2 regions of the Pseudoalteromonas apostichopi genome follow, and region 2 is predicted to be linked to the other one. Evidence: predicted binding sites of a transcription regulator. Region 2 holds the regulator's gene; the other holds the start of a gene.
What was found. Region 2 encodes NrdR, which represses ribonucleotide reductase genes. Its sites were predicted from a motif close to AAACACNANATNTNGTGTTT; they were not measured.
Positions count from the first base shown of each region.

Region 1: a site for NrdR is predicted at 9,014-9,033, ahead of nrdA (class 1a ribonucleoside-diphosphate reductase subunit alpha). Genes of this name have one in related genera too.

Region 1 is NZ_AP028065.1:31,456-42,401, reverse strand. It holds gene QUE86_RS00175 (DUF3083 family protein) at 1-76, opposite strand, end outside; gene glnS (glutamine--tRNA ligase) at 305-1,972, shown strand; gene QUE86_RS00165 (TonB-dependent receptor) at 2,071-4,473, opposite strand; gene QUE86_RS00160 (YaeQ family protein) at 4,628-5,155, shown strand; gene yfaE (class I ribonucleotide reductase maintenance protein YfaE) at 5,152-5,424, opposite strand; gene nrdB (class Ia ribonucleoside-diphosphate reductase subunit beta) at 5,424-6,554, opposite strand; gene nrdA (class 1a ribonucleoside-diphosphate reductase subunit alpha) at 6,625-8,910, opposite strand; gene QUE86_RS00140 (HAD family hydrolase) at 9,303-9,977, opposite strand; gene ubiG (bifunctional 2-polyprenyl-6-hydroxyphenol methylase/3-demethylubiquinol 3-O-methyltransferase UbiG) at 9,977-10,687, opposite strand; gene gyrA (DNA topoisomerase (ATP-hydrolyzing) subunit A) at 10,864-10,946, shown strand, end outside.
Region 2 is NZ_AP028065.1:2,525,995-2,536,940, forward strand. It holds gene QUE86_RS11365 (response regulator) at 1-259, shown strand, start outside; gene thrA (bifunctional aspartate kinase/homoserine dehydrogenase I) at 487-2,904, shown strand; gene thrB (homoserine kinase) at 2,914-3,840, shown strand; gene thrC (threonine synthase) at 3,859-5,142, shown strand; gene QUE86_RS11385 (hypothetical protein) at 5,175-5,543, opposite strand; gene glyA (serine hydroxymethyltransferase) at 5,835-7,091, shown strand; gene nrdR (transcriptional regulator NrdR) at 7,200-7,649, shown strand; gene ribD (bifunctional diaminohydroxyphosphoribosylaminopyrimidine deaminase/5-amino-6-(5-phosphoribosylamino)uracil reductase RibD) at 7,652-8,791, shown strand; gene QUE86_RS11405 (riboflavin synthase) at 8,796-9,449, shown strand; gene ribBA (bifunctional 3,4-dihydroxy-2-butanone-4-phosphate synthase/GTP cyclohydrolase II) at 9,491-10,606, shown strand; gene ribH (6,7-dimethyl-8-ribityllumazine synthase) at 10,722-10,946, shown strand, end outside.

The DNA.
Region 1 (10,946 bases), 1.1 Mb from region 2:
TAAATTCAACTAACACATACTGATTTGCACGTGCTGAGCTTGGAATATAGACTCGGTGTTGATTGAGCGAAGCCATCTTTTTTCCTTATTGGTAGTGAAACTAGTGGCACTATATCGTTAGTCAATGATCATTTTATTGCGTTAGAACAATTTTTTTACCGTTTTTGTTGAGTCTGTGAACTATGTATTCAACAATCGACTTAATATCTTCAATAAACATGATTCTACTACTGTATGTTAGGGTTTGTTTTTGTAATAATGCATTAGTTTTGTCACCATGCAATATTCAGAGGATTATGCTCCTATGGCGGAAATTGAGAATCGCCCAAGTAACTTTATTAGAACGCGTATCGATGAAGATCTCGCAAGCGGTAAGCATGCGACTACACACACGCGTTTTCCACCAGAACCAAATGGTTTTTTACACATTGGTCACGCGAAGTCTATTTGTTTGAATTTTGGTATCGCCCAAGATTATCAAGGTCTTTGTAATTTACGTTTTGATGATACGAATCCAGAAAAAGAAGACATCAACTACGTAAACTCAATTAAAGAAGATGTGCAGTGGTTAGGTTTTAAATGGGATGGTGAAATTAAGTATTCATCTAACTATTTCGATGCTTTATATGGTTATGCTGTTGAGCTTATCGAAAAAGGCCTTGCATATGTATGTTTCTTATCTCCTGATCAAGCAAGAGAATACCGTGGTACTTTGAAAGAACCAGGTAAAAACAGTCCTTACCGCGACACGCCAGTTGAAGAAAACCTAGCGCTTTTTGAAAAAATGCGAAATGGCGAATTCAAAGAAGGCGAGTGTGTACTGCGTGCAAAAATCGACATGGCAAGCTCATTTATGGTATTGCGTGATCCGATCTTATACCGTGTACGTTTTGCTCATCACCACCAAACGGGCGACAAATGGTGCATTTATCCAATGTACGACTTCACGCATTGTATTTCCGACGCGCTAGAAGGCATCACACATTCATTATGTACGCTTGAATTCCAAGATAACCGTCGTTTATACGATTGGGTATTAGATAACATCAGCCTTGAGTGTCATCCGCAACAAATCGAGTTTTCACGATTAAATCTTGAATACACCATTATGTCTAAGCGTAAATTAAACGACTTAGTAGTTAATGGTCATGTTGAAGGATGGGACGACCCACGTATGCCAACGATTGCTGGTCTACGTCGTCGTGGTTATACACCTGCCTCAGTACGTGAATTTTGTTCACGCATCGGTGTCACTAAACAAGAAAACATGGTTGAAATGGGCATGTTAGAAGCATGTATCCGTGAAGACCTAAATGAGCATGCACCACGTGCAATGGCTGTTCTTGATCCGGTCAAGGTTGTTATCGAGAACTATGACGCAGATAAAGTAGAAACCTTGTCTGTTGCAAATCACCCGAATAAAGAAGAGATGGGTCGCCGTGATGTGCCTTTCACTCGTGAGCTTTATATCGAGCGTGAAGACTTCCGTGAAGAAGCAAACAACAAGTTCAAGCGTTTAGTGCTTGATAAAGAAGTACGTTTACGTGGTGCATATGTAATTAAAGCTGAGCGCGTTGAAAAAGACGAAAATGGCGAAATCACGACTATCTACTGTTCTTACGATCCTGAAACTCTGGGTAAAAACCCAAGTGATGGCCGTAAGGTTAAAGGTGTAATTCACTGGGTATCAGCAAGTGAATCTATCACAGCTGAAGTTCGTTTATACGACCGTTTATTTAACGTACCAAACCCAGCTGCAGCAGAAGACTTTAACGCAACACTAAACCCTGAATCACTTGTGGTTCTTGCAAATGCTAAAGTTGAGCCATCGCTTGCAAATGCACAAGCAGAGCAGGGCTTCCAGTTTGAGCGTACAGGCTATTTCTGTCGTGATAGCAAAGCAGATTCATTAGTATTCAATCAAACTGTGGGTCTTCGAGATTCATGGGCGAAGATTGAACAGAAAGGCTAAACCCCTTTACTAATTGTTTAAGTTTCTAAGCTTAATAAAAAACCCTTTCACTTTTAAAGTGAAAGGGTTTTTTTATAACTATTAAAAGTTAAATCAGATTAAAAATAGCCACGAATACCTAGGCTGAAGTTACGACCTGGTAGTGGAGCCTTTTCTTTAATAAATGAACTGTGTACGAAGCCTAATTCATCGGTTAAGTTGTCAACATTGATATAAAGTTGTGTATCCACAGGACCTAGGTCAAGTTGATAGTTTGCTGATGCATCAAACTGGGTATAACCGTCAGTTTTTGTCTCGTAAGCAGTAATGTCAGACTGCTCAAAATAATGAGTCCCTGTTAGGCTAAATTTCCAATCAGCAATTGTGTACTGTAATTCAGAGCCTAGTTTATTAGCTGGGATACGAGGTAAATAACCTTCATCATCTTTTAGTTTAGCGGTTGTTGAATCACCAAACACTTTAACCAAGGCACTTGGCGTTACTTGATAGTGTACGTCAAATTCAATGCCGTATAGTTTTGCATCTTTACTACTGAACTGATAAACCGCTATTGCATCTACGTCTGCTTCAGCTGCAGATTCTAAGCCATGCTCTTCATCAAATACCAAACCTGTATTTTGCTGGTAGTAGTAGTTTTCAATGTCGTTATAGAAGAAGTTAACTGTATAACCAAAATCACCAATAAAACGGCGGAAACTTAAATCAAAGTTGGTTGCAGTTTCTTGCTCGATATCCTCTGGCTCAAAATGAATTTCGCTGTCTTCAATATGATAACCTAAGCCAAGCTCGTAGGTACCTGTTGCGATATGAACACCGTTTGACAGTAATTCAGCACTTAGTGGCGCACGTTCAGAACGAGACACACTTAAAGCTACACTTTGGCCTTCTTGATATTGCCAAATTGCACCTGCAGATAAGCTCAGGTTTGTGAAATCTTCACTGTAGTTGATGATTTCAGCTTCTTCGTCATGGTGCTCTTCTTCCTCTTCATGATCGTGATCATGATGATGCTCAGCCATGCTTACAGCAGAGTCGATTTGGTAATCTTCAAGGCGTGCACCTAGCTCAACAGTCACATCACCAAACTGGCGCTCTTCAAGCATAAAAATTGCGTTTGTTTTAGTCACACTTGCAGGTGTAAAAGCTTCTTCACCATCTGCATCGTAGTCAGACTCAGTGTAGTGATAACCTGCCATGCCGTGCCAAAGGCCTAACTTGTGCTCAACGGTTGCACGTGCTTCAGTTGTTTTGTTTGTAAACACTGTTCCCACGGCACCATCTTCAATTTCTGCATGTTTATAGTCGGTGTAGCCAACGCGTAGTGAGATATTTTCAATCCAGTTATCATGAAGTGCATAGCTCATGTAACCTTGCCAGCGATCTTGCTCTAGCTGAGCGAAAACAGGTTCTTCATGTTGATCATGCTCGTCTTCATGTTCATCTTGCTCGTCATGCGCATGATGATGGTGTGAATGAGCAGGAATACCATAATCAGTTTCGATACGACCATAAGAAACACCCAGTGTTAGGTGGTCGCCAACATAACTTGTACCAAAGTTAACAGTTTGGCTATCGATAAAGGTGTTTTCAACACTGTTAGCTGTTTCGTGTTCTTCATGATCTTCACCTTCATGTTCGTCATGCTCTTCAGGAAGCTCGAACGTTGGTGTTTTGTAGTCATGACCTTTACGCTTAGTACCATCAAAATGGAAGTTAAAACCATCGTTACCGGTTTCAAGTTTTGCAGCATAAGTGTTGGTATTTGATACCGTATCGTGAGTGTATTGTGCAGCACCTGTTAAAGTATCAATGTTATCCGTTGGAATACGGTTATCAACTACGTTGACCACACCACCAATTGCGCCAGAGCCATAAAGTAGGGTAGCAGGGCCGCGAAGTACTTCGATTTGCTCAGCTGCTAAGCTGTCGTTCGATGTTGCGTGATCTGGACCAATTCGTGATGCATCGCTGCTATCAAGACCATTTTGGGTGATTTTTACACGCGGACCATCTAAACCACGAATAATTGGGCTAGAAGATACAGGGCCAAAATAGCTTGCATTAACACCGGGTAAACCTTTTAGTGTTTCGCCTAGTGTAGGTTTAGCCTTGTCTTTTAGTTCATCGCCCGCTAATACATTAACTGGCGAAATCATCTCAAGACTATTCTTATGAAGTGCTGATGCATAAACAACAACCGTTTCAACGGAAGTAGGTGTAAGAGTAACGACTAGGTTTTGATCGTCACCATTAATAGCAATGCGTTTATCGATGAAATTATTTTTACTGATGTGTAGTTGACCTTGGTTGTCTACATCAATTTTAAACTGACCTTGTTTGTCAGTAACAACGCTTTGAGATTTACCGTGTACGTGTATTTCAGCATTGCTGATAGGTTGTTGGTTTTTATCTAATACTTGACCTGTGATCACAGCAGCCATTGTGGATTGAGAAAACAGCGCAGCGGCAACAGCACTAGAAAGAATTGAAACTTGTTTCATCATTACTACTTCTAAGTTTGTTGTTAAGTGTTGCGTTATAATATAACACTGCAATTTTTCAATCGCAATAACGTTATACTATAACTTTCCATTAAGTCGCGATTTTAACACCATACACTATACTTAGGCTGTTACTTTTGGATGGCTAAATCTTATGTCTGATAAAAATAGAGTCTTTAAAGCAAATTTCACCATTGCTGATTTAAGAGAGCACCGCAATCACAAAGAGGTGTTTACTACTGCTTGTGACCGTCGTGAAAGCTATCAACACTTTGTTCTTAAGCTTTTAAGTTATTGCTTATTTTCACACAACGAAACAGCGATGCTGAATGCAAAGTTCAGTCATGGCGAACCGGATGTGTCAATAAAAGCATTAGATGAGCATTATCAAACATGGCTTGCTGTTGACCAACCGGATATTTTACAACTCAATAAAATAGCTAAAAGAGTTGACGAGCTTTGGGTTGTAACAACATTAAACAACAATTGGTTACAAGAAAATGAACATCAGTTGGAGCTGATCAGTAATGGTCATTTAATTGCGTTTGATGATAACTTCATTGAGCAGTTGGCGAGTCATTTAACCAAAAATCTACAGTGGGATGTTACAATTGATCAGCAAATGGTGAGTGTCTCTGATAGAGAAAATTTCTACCAAACTAGCGAGCTTGTATGGCATTAAAGCTCAAGTTTTACTTTTCCATTGGGTTTACTACAACATAGTAATACTTCACCTGCCCGCACAAACGCGAGTGGCTCTTGATTATAACTCACATCACCTTCGACTAGTTTAGCACGGCATGCGCCACAATAGCCTTCACGGCATTGGTAAGGGACATCAATTTTGTTTTGTTCTAGGCATTCAAGGAGAGATGAACAGCCAGAATCAAATTCAAGACTCTGGCTGTCTGTTCCTGCAAGGATAACCTCTGCAGTTTTGTTTGAGCACATTACAGGTCGAAGTCACCAAAGTCAGATGCATCAACTTGAGAATCAATTTGGCCAACAAGGTAAGAGCTAATCTCAGCTTCTTGTGGGGCAACTTGAACATTGTCAGATACTAACCAAGAGTTGATCCACGGAATAGGGTTACTCTTACTTTCGAACTGTGCTGGTAGGCCTACTGCAGTCATACGGGCATTAGTGATGTATTCAACGTATTGACATAAGATATCTTTGTTCAGACCAATCATTGAACCATCTTTGAAAAGATACTCTGCCCAATCTTTTTCTTGCTCAGCTGCTTCAACAAACATCTGAATCGCTTCTTCGCGACATTGTGCGGCAACGATGGCCATTTCTGGATCGTCTTTACCTTCTTGCATAATGTTTAAGATGTGTTGTGTACCAGAAAGGTGTAGAGCTTCATCACGTGCAATTAACTTGATAATTTTCGCATTACCTTCCATTAATTCACGCTCTGCGAATGCAAATGAACAGGCAAAGCTAACATAGAAACGGATAGCTTCTAGAATATTCACCGACATCATAGCAAGATAAAGTTGCTTTTTAAGGTCAAATAAACTGACTTTAACCTCTTCACCGTTGATTACATGTTTTCCTTCACCGTAAAGGTTGTAAACAGAAATCATGTTGATTAAATCGTCGTAATATTTAGTAACGGCATCAGCACGCTCGCTGATTTTCTCGTTGCTTACGATATCATCAAAGATAAGCTCAGGAGATTGCGTCACGTTACGAATAATGTGTGTGTATGAACGGCTGTGAATCGTTTCACTAAACGCCCATGTTTCAATCCACGTTTCTAATTCAGGAATAGACACAATTGGTAGTAACGCAACGTTAGGTGAACGACCTTGCACACTATCAAGTAAAGTTTGATATTTTAAGTTACTTAAAAAGATGTGCTTTTCGTGATCTGGTAATGCTTGGAAGTCAAGACGGTCTTTACTTACATCAACCTCTTCAGGACGCCAAAAGAACGAAAGTTGCTTTTCGATTAGCTTTTCGAAGATAGGGTACTTTTGTTGGTCGTAACGTGACACGTTTACCGTTTGGCCGAAAAACATCGGTTCTTGTAATTGGTTATTATGATTTCGGCTAAAAGTTGTATAAGACATAGTGATTTCTCAAAAAACAGTCAGGACAAAGCGGGCTAATGAGCCCGCTTTTGTTATGTTATTAATTTAATTAGATTTTACAAGCGCCGCCTGCACAACCGTCATCTTCTACCTCTGGTGTTAACTCATCTTGAGAGTCTGATGCACCATCACGTGTATTGTGATAGTACAGGGTTTTAACACCGAGTTTGTACGCAGTCAGTAGGTCTTTTAATAGCACCTTCATAGGTACTTTACCGCCTTCATACTTAGATGGATCATAGTTGGTGTTTGCAGAGATCGTTTGGTCAACGAATTTTTGCATAATACCAACAAGCTGTAGGTAACCATCGTTTGAAGGAATATCCCACAGTAGCTCGTAGTTATCTTTCAGATTTTCATAATCTGGAACTACTTGCTTTAAGATACCATCTTTACTTGCTTTAACGCTGATATGACCTCGTGGTGGCTCAATACCATTTGTTGCGTTAGAGATTTGCGATGATGTCTCTGAAGGCATAAGTGCAGATAACGTAGAGTTACGCATACCATGCTCTTTAATGCTTTCGCGTAATGAATCCCAATCTAAGTGAAGAGGTTCATCACAGAACTGATCTAGGTCACGCTTATAAGTATCTGTTGGCATAATGCCTTGAGAATACGTTGTCTCGTTAAACTTAGGACACGCACCACGTTCTTTCGCTAACTCATTTGATGCTTTCATTAGATAGTATTGAATTGCTTCAAATGTTTTGTGAGTTAGGGCATTTGCGCTGCCATCTGAGTAACGCTTACCGTTCTTCGCTAAGTAGTATGCGTAGTTAATAACACCAATACCTAGCGTACGACGACCCATAGTTGCGTTTTTAGCCGCAGGAACAGGGTAGTCTTGGAAATCAAGTAAGTTATCAAGAGCACGTACAGCAAGCTCTGCAAGCTCTTCTAATTCATCAAGTGACTCAATTGCACCTAAGTTAAACGCTGAAAGCGTACAAAGGGCAATTTCACCTTCTTCGTCCATTACATTGCTAAGAGGCTTAGTTGGTAATGCAATTTCTAAACATAGGTTAGATTGACGAATTGGCGCAACAGTCGAGATAAACGGGCTGTGCGTATTACAGTGGTCAACGTTTTGTAAGTAAATTCGACCTGTGCTCGCACGCTCTTGTGCAAACATTGAGAATAACTCAATCGCTTTAATACGTTTTTTACGAATTGACTCGTCTTGCTCGTACTTGATGTATAGCTCATCAAACTTCGCTTGATCTTCAAAGAATGCATCGTATAGACCCGGAACATCTGATGGGCTAAATAATGTGATGTAATCATCTTTGATTAAACGGCTATACATTAATTTGTTGAACTGCACACCGTAGTCAAGGTGACGTACACGGTTATCATCAACACCACGGTTGTTCTTTAGAACTAATAAATTTTCAACTTCCAAATGCCAAAGTGGGTAGAACAGCGTAGCTGCGCCGCCACGAACACCACCTTGTGAACAGCTCTTAACAGCAGTTTGGAAGTGCTTATAAAATGGAATACAACCTGTGTGGTACGCTTCGCCATTACGAATAGGGCTACCAAGCGCACGAATGCGACCCGCATTAATACCAATACCAGCACGTTGCGAAACATATTTAACGATCGCAGATGATGTCGCATTAATAGAGTCTAGGCTATCACCACATTCAATTAGTACACATGAGCTGAACTGACGTGTAGGCGTACGAACACCTGCCATAATTGGCGTAGGTAACGAAATTTTGAAGGTAGACACTGCATCATAAAAACGCTTGATGTAATCAATACGCGTCTCTTTTGGATAATCAGAGAATAAGCTTGCAGCAACTAAGATATATAAAAACTGTGCACTTTCGTAAATTTCACCAGTAACACGGTTTTGAACTAAATACTTACCTTCAAGTTGCTTTACAGCAGCGTAGCTGAAGTTTAGGTCACGGTTGTGATCGATGTAAGCATCTAACTCGTCAATTTCTTGCTCGGTATAATCAACCAAAAGGTGTTGATCATAACGTTTGTCTTCAACTAATTTCGTGATGTGATCATATAAGCGTGGCGGCTCAAATTGACCGTACGCTTTTTTACGTAAATGGAATACAGCTAAGCGAGCAGCTAGGTATTGGTAATCAGGCGTATCTTTAGAGATCTGATCAGCTGCAGCTTTGATGATGGTTTCATGAATGTCATCGGTACGAATGCCGTCATAAAATTGAATATGAGATTTTAATTCAACTTGTGAGACAGACACATTCTCTAGACCTTCTGCGGCCCAAGCGATCACGCGATGGATCTTATCTAGATCAAGTGACTCTTTACGGCCGTCACGTTTGCTTACAGATAGCTGTTGGTTCATAGTTTTGCCTGTATTCCTTGGGAAATTATCGTTGTAAAGACAAAGGTATTCTTTATGTAATTATTATTATTAAACGCCAGGGTGATCTAATTGAATAACATTTAGCCACAATATCTGGTGTTGTTTAAATTGCAGATCACAAGATAGTGTGGTCTGCGCTGTTTTGCAAGGGATAGAATTGCCCCATTTTGTGGATAACTATTGGATAAGCGCATTGTGTTAGTGACCATTAACCTTTGAACATTCATAGACGACGAAATTTGTAGAAATCAACAAAAGATCCAGAAAATTTACCGTTTTTAAAAATAAATTTTGACTGATTTTTTTATCATCAATGAATGCTCAAAAGTAAATCAAATCACAATATATGGTGTTTCAGTTATCAAATAACACTATATATGGTTAAAGCCATCAATCGGCGTTTGCCAATTGAAATCCGCTTGCCAGTCAAGTGCAGCGTCTACACTGGGTATATAACCCCATAACGCTGTTGCGCTGTACATATTGGCTGCTTTCGCTGCTTGAATATCACGTTCAGCATCACCGATATACAAACAACGGCTCGGATCAACGTCTAAGATCTCAGCTGTGTGTAAAAGTGGATCCGGTGATGGTTTTGACACAGCTAATGTATCGCCACTCACAACCGCCTTTGCATCACGCAAAGAGGGAATAGCTTGCACTAAGGGCTCAGTTAAAAAGCCGGGCTTATTAGTCATAATGCCCCACTTAATATTGTTTTGATCAAGTGCAATTAAAAGCTGTTCTATGCCATTGAAACATTTACTGTGTACAGCAATATCTTCGGCGTAGTAATCAAGAAGCTGCTGGCGCAAGGCGAGTTGTTCAAGTTCGGGCCATTTATCACCAAAGCCGACTTCTAATAATGCATTTGCACCGTTAGAAGCCGCAGGGCGATAAACATGCTCAGCAACAGGCGCCACATTGGCATCTGCTAACACTCGGTTTAATGCACCACCTAAGTCATCCGCAGTATCGAGTAGAGTGCCATCTAAATCAAAGATAAAGGCATCAAAATCGATAGAGGGTGTTTGCACACCACTCATCACGCTAGTTTCTCAAAGTGCAGGATGTAATTAACACTTACATCATCGTTTAAGCTGTACTGCTTAGAAAACGGATTATAGTTAAGACCTGTACTGGCGCGTACTTTTAATCCAGCTTCTTCAGCCCATGCAATAAGCTGTGCAGGTTTAATGAATTTTTTATGGTCATGGGTACCTTCAGGTACCATTTTCAATAGCTTTTCAGCACCAACAATGGCAAACAAATAAGCTTTTGGTGTTTTATTTAATGTTGAAAAGAATACATCGGCACCAGGTTTAGCAAGTTCTGCTACAGCGCGAATAATAGAAGCAGGATCTGGAACATGCTCAAGCATTTCCATACACGTCACAACATCAAAGCGAGCAGGGTGCTCAGCAGCAAATTGCTCTGCAGGTACTTTTATATAATCAACAGGCACGCCTGTTTCTAAACTATGTAACTTAGCAACGGTTAATGGCTCTTGGCCCATATCAATGCCAGTTACTTTAGCGCCCATACGGGCCATGCTTTCACTTAAGATGCCGCCACCACAGCCAACATCTAAGGTTTCCTTATCAAATAAGCCGCCCACTTTATCTGCGACAAAATCCAAGCGAAGAGGATTTATTTCATGAAGGGGTTTGAACTCTCCGTCGCGGTCCCACCAACGTTCTGCGATGGCTTCAAACTTTGCAATTTCTGCATTATCTACATTCTGATGCTCGGTCATAAAAAACTTCCTCGTTAATCTGAGGCCATTATATAGGGGTAAATTAATAAATCGCAAAGATTTAGCGCCTGTAAATCTAAATAAATTGTGATAGCATGGTCAGGAAATAATAACTAAAGCTCTTAAGACGGCGATTTGCCTCTTAATGAGTCAATACTGAAGGAATGTGAAATCAAATGACTGATCTCGCCAATGAAATTCTGCCAGTCAATATTGAAGATGAATTAAAAAATTCTTACCTTGATTATGCCATGAGTGT
Region 2 (10,946 bases):
GCGTGAAGCACTTGCGTTACTGCGCGAACATAATTTTGATCTACTCTGTTTAGATTTAACCATGCCTGAACTGGATGGAGTCGCTGTGCTTGAATCTATTAAAGCAGAGAAAATAGAATGCTTTGTAATAGTTATTTCGGCTGATATTCAGACTGAAATGAAGCAAAGAGTAGTAAAGTTGGGCGCCATTGATTTCATTGATAAGCCAATAGATCTTGTTCGCCTAAAAGCAACTTTGCATAAATTTGGTATTCATTAATCTTTTAAATAACACAAACGCATAATTTATCTTTTCTTTAAGGGTTGACAGCCTGACTACATTTAAGGCAGTCTAGAGTCTATGAAAACATTTAATCACGCAACGACCATTATTATTACAACCATCATCCTTACTGGATAGTGGCATAGGTCGGTGCAACAAATTTATAGGCCTGTGTTCACTAGAACACAGGCCTTTTTCGTTTATGGAATGAGGAAACATAAATAATGCGAGTATTAAAATTTGGTGGGTCGTCCTTGGCCGACTACGAATGTTTGCAACAGGTAGCTCAGTTAGTCAAAGAAGAATTACGCGATGAAATGCTGTTAGTGCTATCAGCTCCAGGTGGTATGACTGATTCATTAGTCGCGTTAGCAAGTACTGCAGAACATGGGCAGGACTTTAGTGAGCTATGGCAAGCATTGGTTGCGCGCTGTGAACAACTAAAAGCTGCTGTTGAAGCTGATTTTGGTCAGGTAGCAAGTTGGCCTAACTTGAATGAACTGAAGAATAAACTTGATGGTGTTGCACTTTTAAAGTGCTGCCCAGACCAAGTACGTGCCTATACTATTAGCTTTGGTGAGCGCGTAAGTGTTGCTTTGATGGAGTGCATGCTTAAACAAAGTAATGCTCGCTATCTAGAAGCGACTGATTGTATTGCCTCTGTGGGCGGCTACATTGATGCTGAAGCTGACTTGGCTGCAAGTAAGTTGCGTTTTCAAGAAGCACTAAAAGCTGCACCGAGCACTATTTATATCATGCCGGGCTTTACTGCTGCTAACGAACAAGGTGAGCTAACAACACTTGGTCGCAATGGCTCAGACTACTCAGCGGCAATTGCTGCAGCATGTTTAGAAGCCGATGTATGTCAGATCTGGACTGATGTTGATGGCGTTTATAATGCTGATCCGCGTTATATCAAAAAAGCGTCTAAGGTTGATTCACTATCATATAAAGAAGCGATGGAGCTTTCTTATTTTGGGGCGAAGGTATTGCACCCGAAAACGATTTTACCTTGTGCCAAAGCGGGTGTGCCGTGTGAGATCAAAAATACACATAATCCACGTGCTGAAGGCTCAGTGATCAGTAACGACAGTGTATCTAACGAGCCTGTTAAAGCGCTATCAAGTCTACAAAACCTTGCTATGTTAACTGTTTCAGGCCCAGGTATGAAAGGTAAAGTGGGCATGGCATCAAAAGTATTTAATGCACTTGCTCATGACAATGTTTCAATTGTTTTAATCACTCAATCTTCATGTGAATTTAGCATCAGTTTTTGTGTTCATGAAAGCGACCTATCGCTTGCCCTTGAAGCACTTCAGACTGCTTTCGAATTAGAATCACAAGCTGGCCTAATCGAACCAGTTCAAGTGCAGCGTAACCTTGCTATTGTCACTTTAGTAGGCGATAACATGCGTGCTCACAAAGGGTTAGCGGCTAAGTTCTTTGCTTCGTTAGCACAAGCGCAGGTTAACATCGTTGCAATTGCACAAGATTCCACTGAAAGTGCAATTTCAGCGGTCATCGACGGTGAGTTTTGCAACGACGCTGTAAAAGTTTGCCATGAAAATTTCTTTACCCACATTCCTTCAATTGATGTTTTTTTACTTGGTTGTGGTTTGGTTGGTCAAGAGCTTATTCAGCAGTTACAACGCCAACAAGCGTGGCTTGAAAAGCGTAACATTAAGCTGAACTTATACGGTGTTGCTAACTCAAGACAGCTTTACCTTGATAGCGAAGGTATTGCTTTTAATGGCTGGCAAGACAAACTAGCCGAGTCAGAGCAAGCATTTGATTTAAGTTTGGTGGAGCAATTTGTAAAACAAAACCACTTAATCAACCCTGTGATAGTTGACTGTAGTTCGGCCGATAAGCTTGCTGCGCAATATGTGGATTTCTTGAATGCCGGTTTTCATGTTGTTGCTGCTAACAAAAAAGCCAATACTAGCTCATATGCTTACTACCAAGATTTAGTTGCAGCAACACAAAAGAATAATCGTAAATTTTTATACGAAACAAACGTAGGTGCAGGTTTACCGGTACTTGATAATCTTAAATCGCTATTTGGTGCGGGCGATGAACTCATTAAATTCAGCGGTATCTTATCGGGTTCATTATCGTATATGTTTGGTGCACTACAAGATGGTTTATCACTTAGTGAAGCAACATTAAAAGCAAAAGAAAGTGGATTTACAGAGCCTGATCCGCGTGATGATTTATCTGGAACTGATGTTGCTCGAAAACTACTCATCATTGCCCGTGAATCTGGTCTTGAATTAGAACTAAGCGATATCGAAGTTGAATCTGTTTTACCAAAAGGGTTTGCAGAAGATGATTCTGTAGCCGATTTCATGGCAAAACTACCATCACTTGATGCGCAGTTTAACGACCGCATTCAAAGTGCTGCAAGTGAAGGTAAAGTACTTCGTTATGTGGGCACTATTGAAAACGGTCAATGTAAAGTAGGCATTGAAGCCGTAGATAGTAGCCATGCTCTTTACGATATCCGTGACGGTGAAAATGCATTGGCAATCTTAAGTCAATATTATCAACCACGTCCGTTTGTGATTCGTGGTTATGGCGCAGGTGCTGAAGTAACGGCTGCAGGCGTATTTGCTGATATCTTAAAAACGTTAACGCGCTAGGAGCAGGTCATGATCCGTGTATACGCACCCGCTTCAATCGGGAATTTTGCTGTCGGCTTTGATGCACTCGGTGCCGCGCTCGCACCTATCGATGGTACTTTATTAGGCGATGTTGTAGAGGTTAGTGCCGCAGAGCAAGATACTTTTGTATGCTCTGGCGACTATGCCCATAAACTGCCAGCTAATGCTGAAGAAAACTTAGCTTATCAATGTTTAATTCACTTTAAAGAGCACGTAGCGCCGACTATGTCAGCAGTAAAGCTTGAGCTTAAAAAGAATCTACCGATTGGCTCTGGTTTAGGTTCAAGTGCTTGTTCTGTAGTGGCTGCGTTCGCGGCCCTCGATAAGTTCGCCGAAACGAATTTATCCCAAGAGCAACTTATCGAGTTGATGGCTGACTTTGAAGCCATTGTTAGTGGCGGCCGTCATTACGATAACATCACGCCGTGTTATTTAGGTGGTTTGCAATTAACGGGTGAACTCATTCCGAACAAGTCAATTTCGTTACCTGTTGATAATCAATGGTATTACGTAGCGGCTTTCCCTGGTTTTTCACTGAATACCGCAAAAGCGCGTTCGGTCTTGCCAACGCAATTATCAATGCACGACAGTGTTGAATTTGCACAGCGGCTTTCTGCGTTTAGTAGCTTATTGCTCACTGGCCGTTTTGATGCTGCATTATCAATTATGTCTGATGAAATAGCCGAACCGTATCGTGCACCGCTTATTCAAGGCTTTGTCGAAGCGAAAAGTGCTTTACCAGAGCTTGGCGCTGAAATTGTCAGTATTTCAGGTGCTGGGCCAACATTATTTACCGTGTGTAAGAGTCTTGAAGCTGCACAAAAGTGTGCAGCGTGGCTGAATGATAATTACATTAATGAGCAGGGCTTCTGCCATATCTGCCAACTTGATCAACTTGGCACGCGACAGCTTTAAAGAATTTAAGGAATAAACATGCAATTACATAATTTAAAAGATGAAACACAACAGGTGTCGTTTGTTGAAGCGGTAAAAACGGGTTTAGGCCGTAATCAAGGTGTGTTCTTCCCTGATAGCCTATCGCCAATGCAAGACATTGATACTTTATTAGATTTGGACTTTGTTAGTCGGAGTAGTAAGATTTTATCGCACTTAATTGGTGATGAATTACCTGCTGATACCGTCGCACAGATGGTGCAAAACGCTTTTAACTTCGATGTGAAGTTGGTAGAAGTTGAAAAAGACATTTATTGTTTGGAGTTATTTCATGGCCCAACGCTTGCTTTTAAGGACTTTGGCGGTCGTTTTATGGCTGAGTGTCTTGCCCAATTTAACCAAGGCGAAAAAGTCACTATTTTAACGGCCACATCGGGCGATACTGGCGCAGCCGTTGCTCATGCATTTTATAACAAGCCAAATATAGATGTCGTGATCTTATACCCAAAAGGTAAAATATCATTAGCGCAGCAAAAACTATTCACTACTTTAGGTAATAACATTCACTGCTACGCCGTTGATGGTAGCTTTGATGACTGCCAAAGTATGGTAAAACAAGCTTTCTTAGACGATGAAATTAAACAAAAGCTAGGTTTAAACTCAGCGAATTCAATCAACATCAGTCGTTTAGTTGCGCAAGTATGCTATTACTTTGAAGCAATTGCGCAATTACCAAAAGAGCAGCGTAGTAAAGCGCATATCTCAGTACCTAGTGGTAACTTTGGTAATGTATGTGCGGCGATGATTGGTGCTGTACTTGGAATGCCTGTTGCTAAATTAAGTGCCACAACTAATCAAAACGACACTGTGCCACGCTTCTTGCGAAATAAAGAGTGGGCGCCAAATGACACACTTGAGTCTTTATCGAACGCAATGGATGTGAGTAAACCGAATAACTGGCCACGCGTTCAATTTATGCTAGATAACGAATGGTTTAGCTATGATGACTTTTATTCAAGCTGTGTTGGTGAAGAAGAAACAAAAGAGGTGATGAAAAAAATTCATCAAACTGGTTATATCGCAGAACCTCATACTGCAATTGCTTATCAAGGCTTGAAAGAAAATCTAGCCGACGGTAGTGCAGGTATATTTTTAGCGACCGCACACCCTGCTAAATTCAAAGACAGTGTAGAGCAAATTTTAGACATTGAACTGCCAATGCCAAAACCGCTTGCTGATGCATTGGCAAAGCAGTGTTTGGCTGAAGATATTAAGTTTGATTATCAATTGCTTCGAACAGAGCTGCTAAATAAATTAGCTTAATACTAAAAAAAGAGCGGCGAAGCCGCTCTTTTTTAATGAAGTAATGAATGACTATGACGGTTTAAAACTCGCATGCATAAAATGACCACCGCAGCAATACATAGCAAAATACTGATCACTGAGACTAATTCATTTTGTGTCCATTGCATCAAAGTGAAAGCCGAAATAAAAATAATAAATGGTTTAAATTCATAGTAGTAGTTGGACTTTTTTTGTTTAACTCGCTGGCTTATATGATCTGTTCTTCTAGCTTCTGAGCGCATTCGCCAAATGTTAGCGCCTAATAAAAATAAAGTTACACCAATTAATGTTGGTACATAATTATTTGCTAATGTGATGCAGCTCATGCCGAGAAAGAAGTATCCGTAGGGGACTAATTCATATATAGGTTTAGCTAACATGTACTTATACCATCCTTGATATTGACTAGGAATATAAGCTTAGTTCGCTTCTATTGAAACGCAATAAAGCGTTGATAATTTTATCTAGAGTGACATTTTAAAAATATATGTAATATTTTAAATCTATAATTTTTTTTTATGTATCAATAAAAAAATATCATTATTAAAACACTGTGAAATAAATTCAATCCCTGTTTAAATATGTTCATCTTTACAAGATAGGCAAAAGTGCGTTTTAAGCGTACAATACAGCCTTCAAAAAACACCATACACGTTGCCTTAGGAGACCCCATGTTAGAACGTAGCATGAATATTTCGGATTTCGATCCAGAGTTATTTGCAGCCATCACTAAAGAGACGGCTCGTCAAGAAGAGCACATCGAACTGATCGCGTCTGAAAACTACTGTAGCCCACGCGTACTTGAAGCGCAGGGTTCTCAGCTTACCAACAAATACGCTGAAGGTTACCCAGGCAAACGTTACTATGGCGGTTGTGAGCATGTTGACGTTGTTGAGCAACTAGCAATTGATCGTGCAAACGAATTATTCGGCACAGATTACGCTAACGTCCAACCGCATGCGGGTTCACAAGCAAACGCAGCTGTTTTCCAAGCTCTTCTTCAGCCGCATGATACAGTACTAGGTATGAGCTTAGCTCATGGTGGTCACTTAACTCACGGTTCACACGTTAACTTTTCTGGTAAAACGTATAATGCAATTCAATACGGCCTAAATGACGAAACTGGCGAAATTGATTACGCTCAAGTTGAAGCACTTGCATTAGAGCATAAGCCAAAAATGATCATCGCTGGTTTCTCTGCATACTCAGGCGTTGTTGACTGGGCTAAATTCCGTGAAATCGCTGATAAAGTTGGTGCATATTTATTCGTAGATATGGCTCACGTTGCTGGTCTTATCGCAGCGGGTGTATACCCAAGCCCAATTCCTCATGCACACGTTGTTACTACGACAACTCACAAAACATTAGCAGGCCCTCGTGGCGGTCTAATCGTTTCTGCATGTGGTGATGAAGAGATCTACAAAAAGCTAAACAGTGCTGTTTTCCCTGGTGGTCAAGGTGGTCCTTTATGCCACATCATCGCTGCTAAAGCGGTTGCTTTCAAAGAAGCATTACAGCCAGAGTTCAAAGCGTACCAAGCACAAGTTGTTAAGAACGCTCAAGCTATGGTTGAAGTACTTCAAGAGCGTGGCTATAAAGTTGTTTCTGGTAAAACAGACAACCACTTATTCCTTCTTGACCTAATTGACAAAGATATCACAGGTAAAGATGCTGACGCTGCACTAGGTAACGCTAACATCACTGTTAACAAAAACTCAGTACCAAACGACCCACGTTCACCGTTCGTAACGTCTGGTCTTCGTATTGGTTCTCCGGCTATTACTCGCCGTGGTTTCAAAGAAGCTGAGTCAAAAGAGCTTGCAGGCTGGATCTGTGACGTATTAGACAACATCAACGATGAGTCTGTACAAGCAGAAGTAAAAGAGAAAGTTAAAGCTATCTGTAAAAAATTACCAGTTTACGCTTAATTACTGGTTAAACCGTAATTAAGATAACAATAGCGTTGTTTTTTGCTATTATAAAGGCCGCTTAGTAAGCGGCCTTTTTTTGTTTTTTATAAACGGAAGTTGAACCCTATGCATTGCCCTTTTTGCACCGCAAAAGATACCAAAGTAATTGATTCTCGACTTGTTGGCGGTGGTCACCAAGTTAGACGTCGACGTGAATGTAACGAATGCCATGAGCGCTTTACCACCTTTGAAGGCGCTGAACTTGTGATGCCAAGAGTGATTAAGCAAGACGGTAGTCGCGAACCATTTAACGAAGATAAGTTACTCAATGGCTTGCATCGCGCTTTAGAGAAACGCCCAGTTAGCACTGAGCAGGTCGACGAAGTCGTTAACATTATTAAATCTCAACTTCGTGCTACTGGTGAGCGTGAAATATCTAGCCATTTAATTGGCGAGTGCATCATGGAGTCACTGAAGAAACTCGACAAAGTGGCCTATGTGCGTTTTGCATCTGTATATCGTTCATTTGAAGATATTCGCGAGTTTGGTGAAGAAATCGCTCGTTTAGGTGATTAACTATGTCATTCACAGAGCTTGATATTGCTTATATGGCGCGTGCCATTGAGCTTGCTAAACAAGGGCGTTTTACCACGACTCCAAACCCTAATGTTGGCTGTGTACTGGTTAAAGATGGCGAAATAGTCGGTGAAGGGTTTCATCAACTAGCAGGGCAGGGCCATGCTGAAGTAAATGCCTTGGCTGTGGCTGGCGACAATGCGAAAGGCGCCACAGCATATGTAACTTTAGAGCCTTGTAGTCATTATGGACGCACTCCGCCTTGTGCCGAAGGTTTAAAAGCAGCTGGTGTCAGTAAGGTTATTGCTGCCATGGTCGATCCTAACCCTGCGGTGAGTGGTCGTGGTCTACAGATTTTAGCCGATGCTGGTATTTCAGTGGCATCCGGTTTACTTGAGCAACAAGCGCGTGACCTAAACAAAGGCTTTTTAAAGCGTATGGAAACAGGGGTACCATATGTGACTTGTAAAATGGCCTGTAGTTTAGATGGCAAAACCGCGCTAAATAATGGTCAAAGTAAATGGATTACTGGTCCTAAAGCGCGCCAAGATGTGCAAGCATATCGTGCGCAAAGTTGCGCTATCTTGACGGGGGCTGACACAGTCATTACTGATAATGCAAAACTCAATGTGCGCGTTGATGAACTGCCATTTGCTATGCCTACATCCTTGCCTTTGCGCCAGCCTACTCGAGTGATTATTGATTCACAAAATAGGTTAACGCCTGAACTTACATTATTTAGCATTGAAAGTCCGGTGATTATTTTCACTACATCGCTTGATAAACAACATCAATGGCCTCACTTTGTTAAACACGAAGTTGTACCAGCAGTTAATAATAAAGTTGATTTATCCGCGGTTTTAAAGCGTCTTGCTGAACTACAATTTAATCAGATATGGCTCGAAGCAGGAGCGACCCTTGCAGGGGTGTTTGCTGAGCAGGATTTAATTGACGAATACATCGTTTATATTGCCCCTAAGTTAATAGGTGATATGGGCAAAAGCTTACTAAACTTTGCAGAAGTTACCGTGATGAGTGATATCACTGAACTGACCTTTACTGATACAGTGATGATTGGCGACGATATTCGCTTAACAGCTACAAAGCAAAGCAAGCCACAAAAATTGAAAAATAAAGAGTAGCACTATGTTTACTGGAATTATTGAAGCAACAGGTAAAATTGTTGAACTAACACAAAAGCAAGGCGATCTGGCTATTCGTATTCAAAGCACTAATTTGGATATGAAAGACGTCAAGCTCGGTGACAGTATTGCCACTAATGGTGTGTGTTTAACGGTTGTCGCTAAACATAGCGATGGTTTTAGTGCTGACTTATCTAACGAAACAATCAGCTTAACTGGGTTTGCGCATTATAAAAAAGGACAAACAGTCAACCTCGAAAAAGCCATGCAACCCGTTTCTCGCCTAGGCGGGCATTTAGTATCAGGTCATGTTGATGGTATTGCGACTGTAGAAAGTATCAGTCCTAATGCCCGTGCAACAGAGTACTGGTTAAGTACAGACAATGATTTAATGAAATACATTCCGTACAAAGGTTCGGTATGTATTGATGGCATTAGCTTAACGGTCAATGAGGTCGAACAAAACCGCTTTAAGCTTACTATTGTTCCGCATACCGCTGAACAAACAACGATTGCAGAATTTCAGGTGGGTACTCAGGTGAACTTAGAAGTTGACCAGATTGCTCGCTATTTAGAGCGCCTAATAAAAGGGGCCGAACAACCTTCCCGTTCAGACATATCAATGAGCTTGCTAGCACAAGCTGGCTTTATTAAATAAGCAAAGATAGTCACTATTAATAATACTCTCATGGGCATATTATGAATTTACACAGCGCGCAAGAAATTATCGATGACATTAAAGCCGGTAAAATGGTTATTTTAATGGACGATGAAGACAGAGAAAATGAAGGCGATTTAATCATCGCAGCAGAGCATATCAGTGCAGATGCCATCAACTTTATGGCAACGCATGGCCGTGGTTTAATTTGTTTAACTATGACACAAGAGCGTTGTCAACAGTTAGAGTTACCACTCATGGTTAAAAATAATGGTGCTGCTTTTTCGACTAACTTCACCATGTCTATTGAAGCGGCGAAAGGCGTAACGACAGGTATTTCTGCAGCTGATCGTGCTCGTACAGTACAAGCTGCTATTGCTAAAGGTGCCGTGCCAAGCGATATTGTTCAACCGGGGCATATCTTTCCTATTATGGCGCAGCCAGGTGGCGTGCTAACTCGAGCGGGTCATACCGAAGCGGGTTGTGATTTAGCGCGTTTAGCGGGCCTTGAGCCTTCATCAGTGATTGTTGAAATCTTAAATGCTGATGGCACTATGGCACGTCGCCCAGATCTTGAAATATTTGCTAAAGAGCATGACTTAAAGATTGGCACTATTGCAGATTTAATCGAATACAGAAACCTAAACGAAACCACCATCGAGCGTGTTGCCAAGTGTAAATTGCCAACTGATCACGGCGAATTTGATTTAGTTACTTACAAAGACACCATTGATGGTCAACTTCACTATGTCCTACAAAAAGGTGAAGTATCTAAAGATGAGCCGACGTTAGTTCGTGTTCACTTACAAAGTACCTTCAATGACATCTTATTATCAGATAGAAGTGCTGATCGTAGCTGGGGCTTATCAGATGCTATGGCTTATATCGCTGAGCACAACGGCGTACTGGTTATTTTAGGTAAGCAAGAATCAACGGAAGACCTAGAAGCAACCGTTAAAGCATTTGCTGCACAAGATGCTGGCGAAAATGTTAGTCACCGTAAATTCCAAGGTACATCGCGTACTGTGGGGGTGGGTTCACAGATCCTTGCTGATTTAGGTATTGAAAAGATGCGCTTGATGAGCCGTCCTAAAAAGTACCATGCGTTATCTGGTTTCCACTTAGAAGTGGTTGACTACGTTGAGCCGCAGTCATAATTAGGCAAATTGTTGGAAAACAGATTTACTAGGCTACTTTTATATTTTTGTGGTATTATGCGCCGTAATTTTTGCGCAATCGCAACCGCTTAAACTTATTTTTTAGGGTTATTAAATGAAAATTATTGAAGGTAACAAATACGCACCGGGCAAAAAGTTTGCCATTGTCATTTCTCGCTTTAATGACTTTATTGGTAGCAGCCTATTAGCAGGCGCTGTTGATGAGCTTAAGCGCACAGGTGGCGTATCTGAAGACGACATTACTGTTGTTTACGTACCAGGTGCCGTTGAATTACCTTTAGCAGCGAAACGCGTTGCAGCAAAGAAAGAACACGATGCA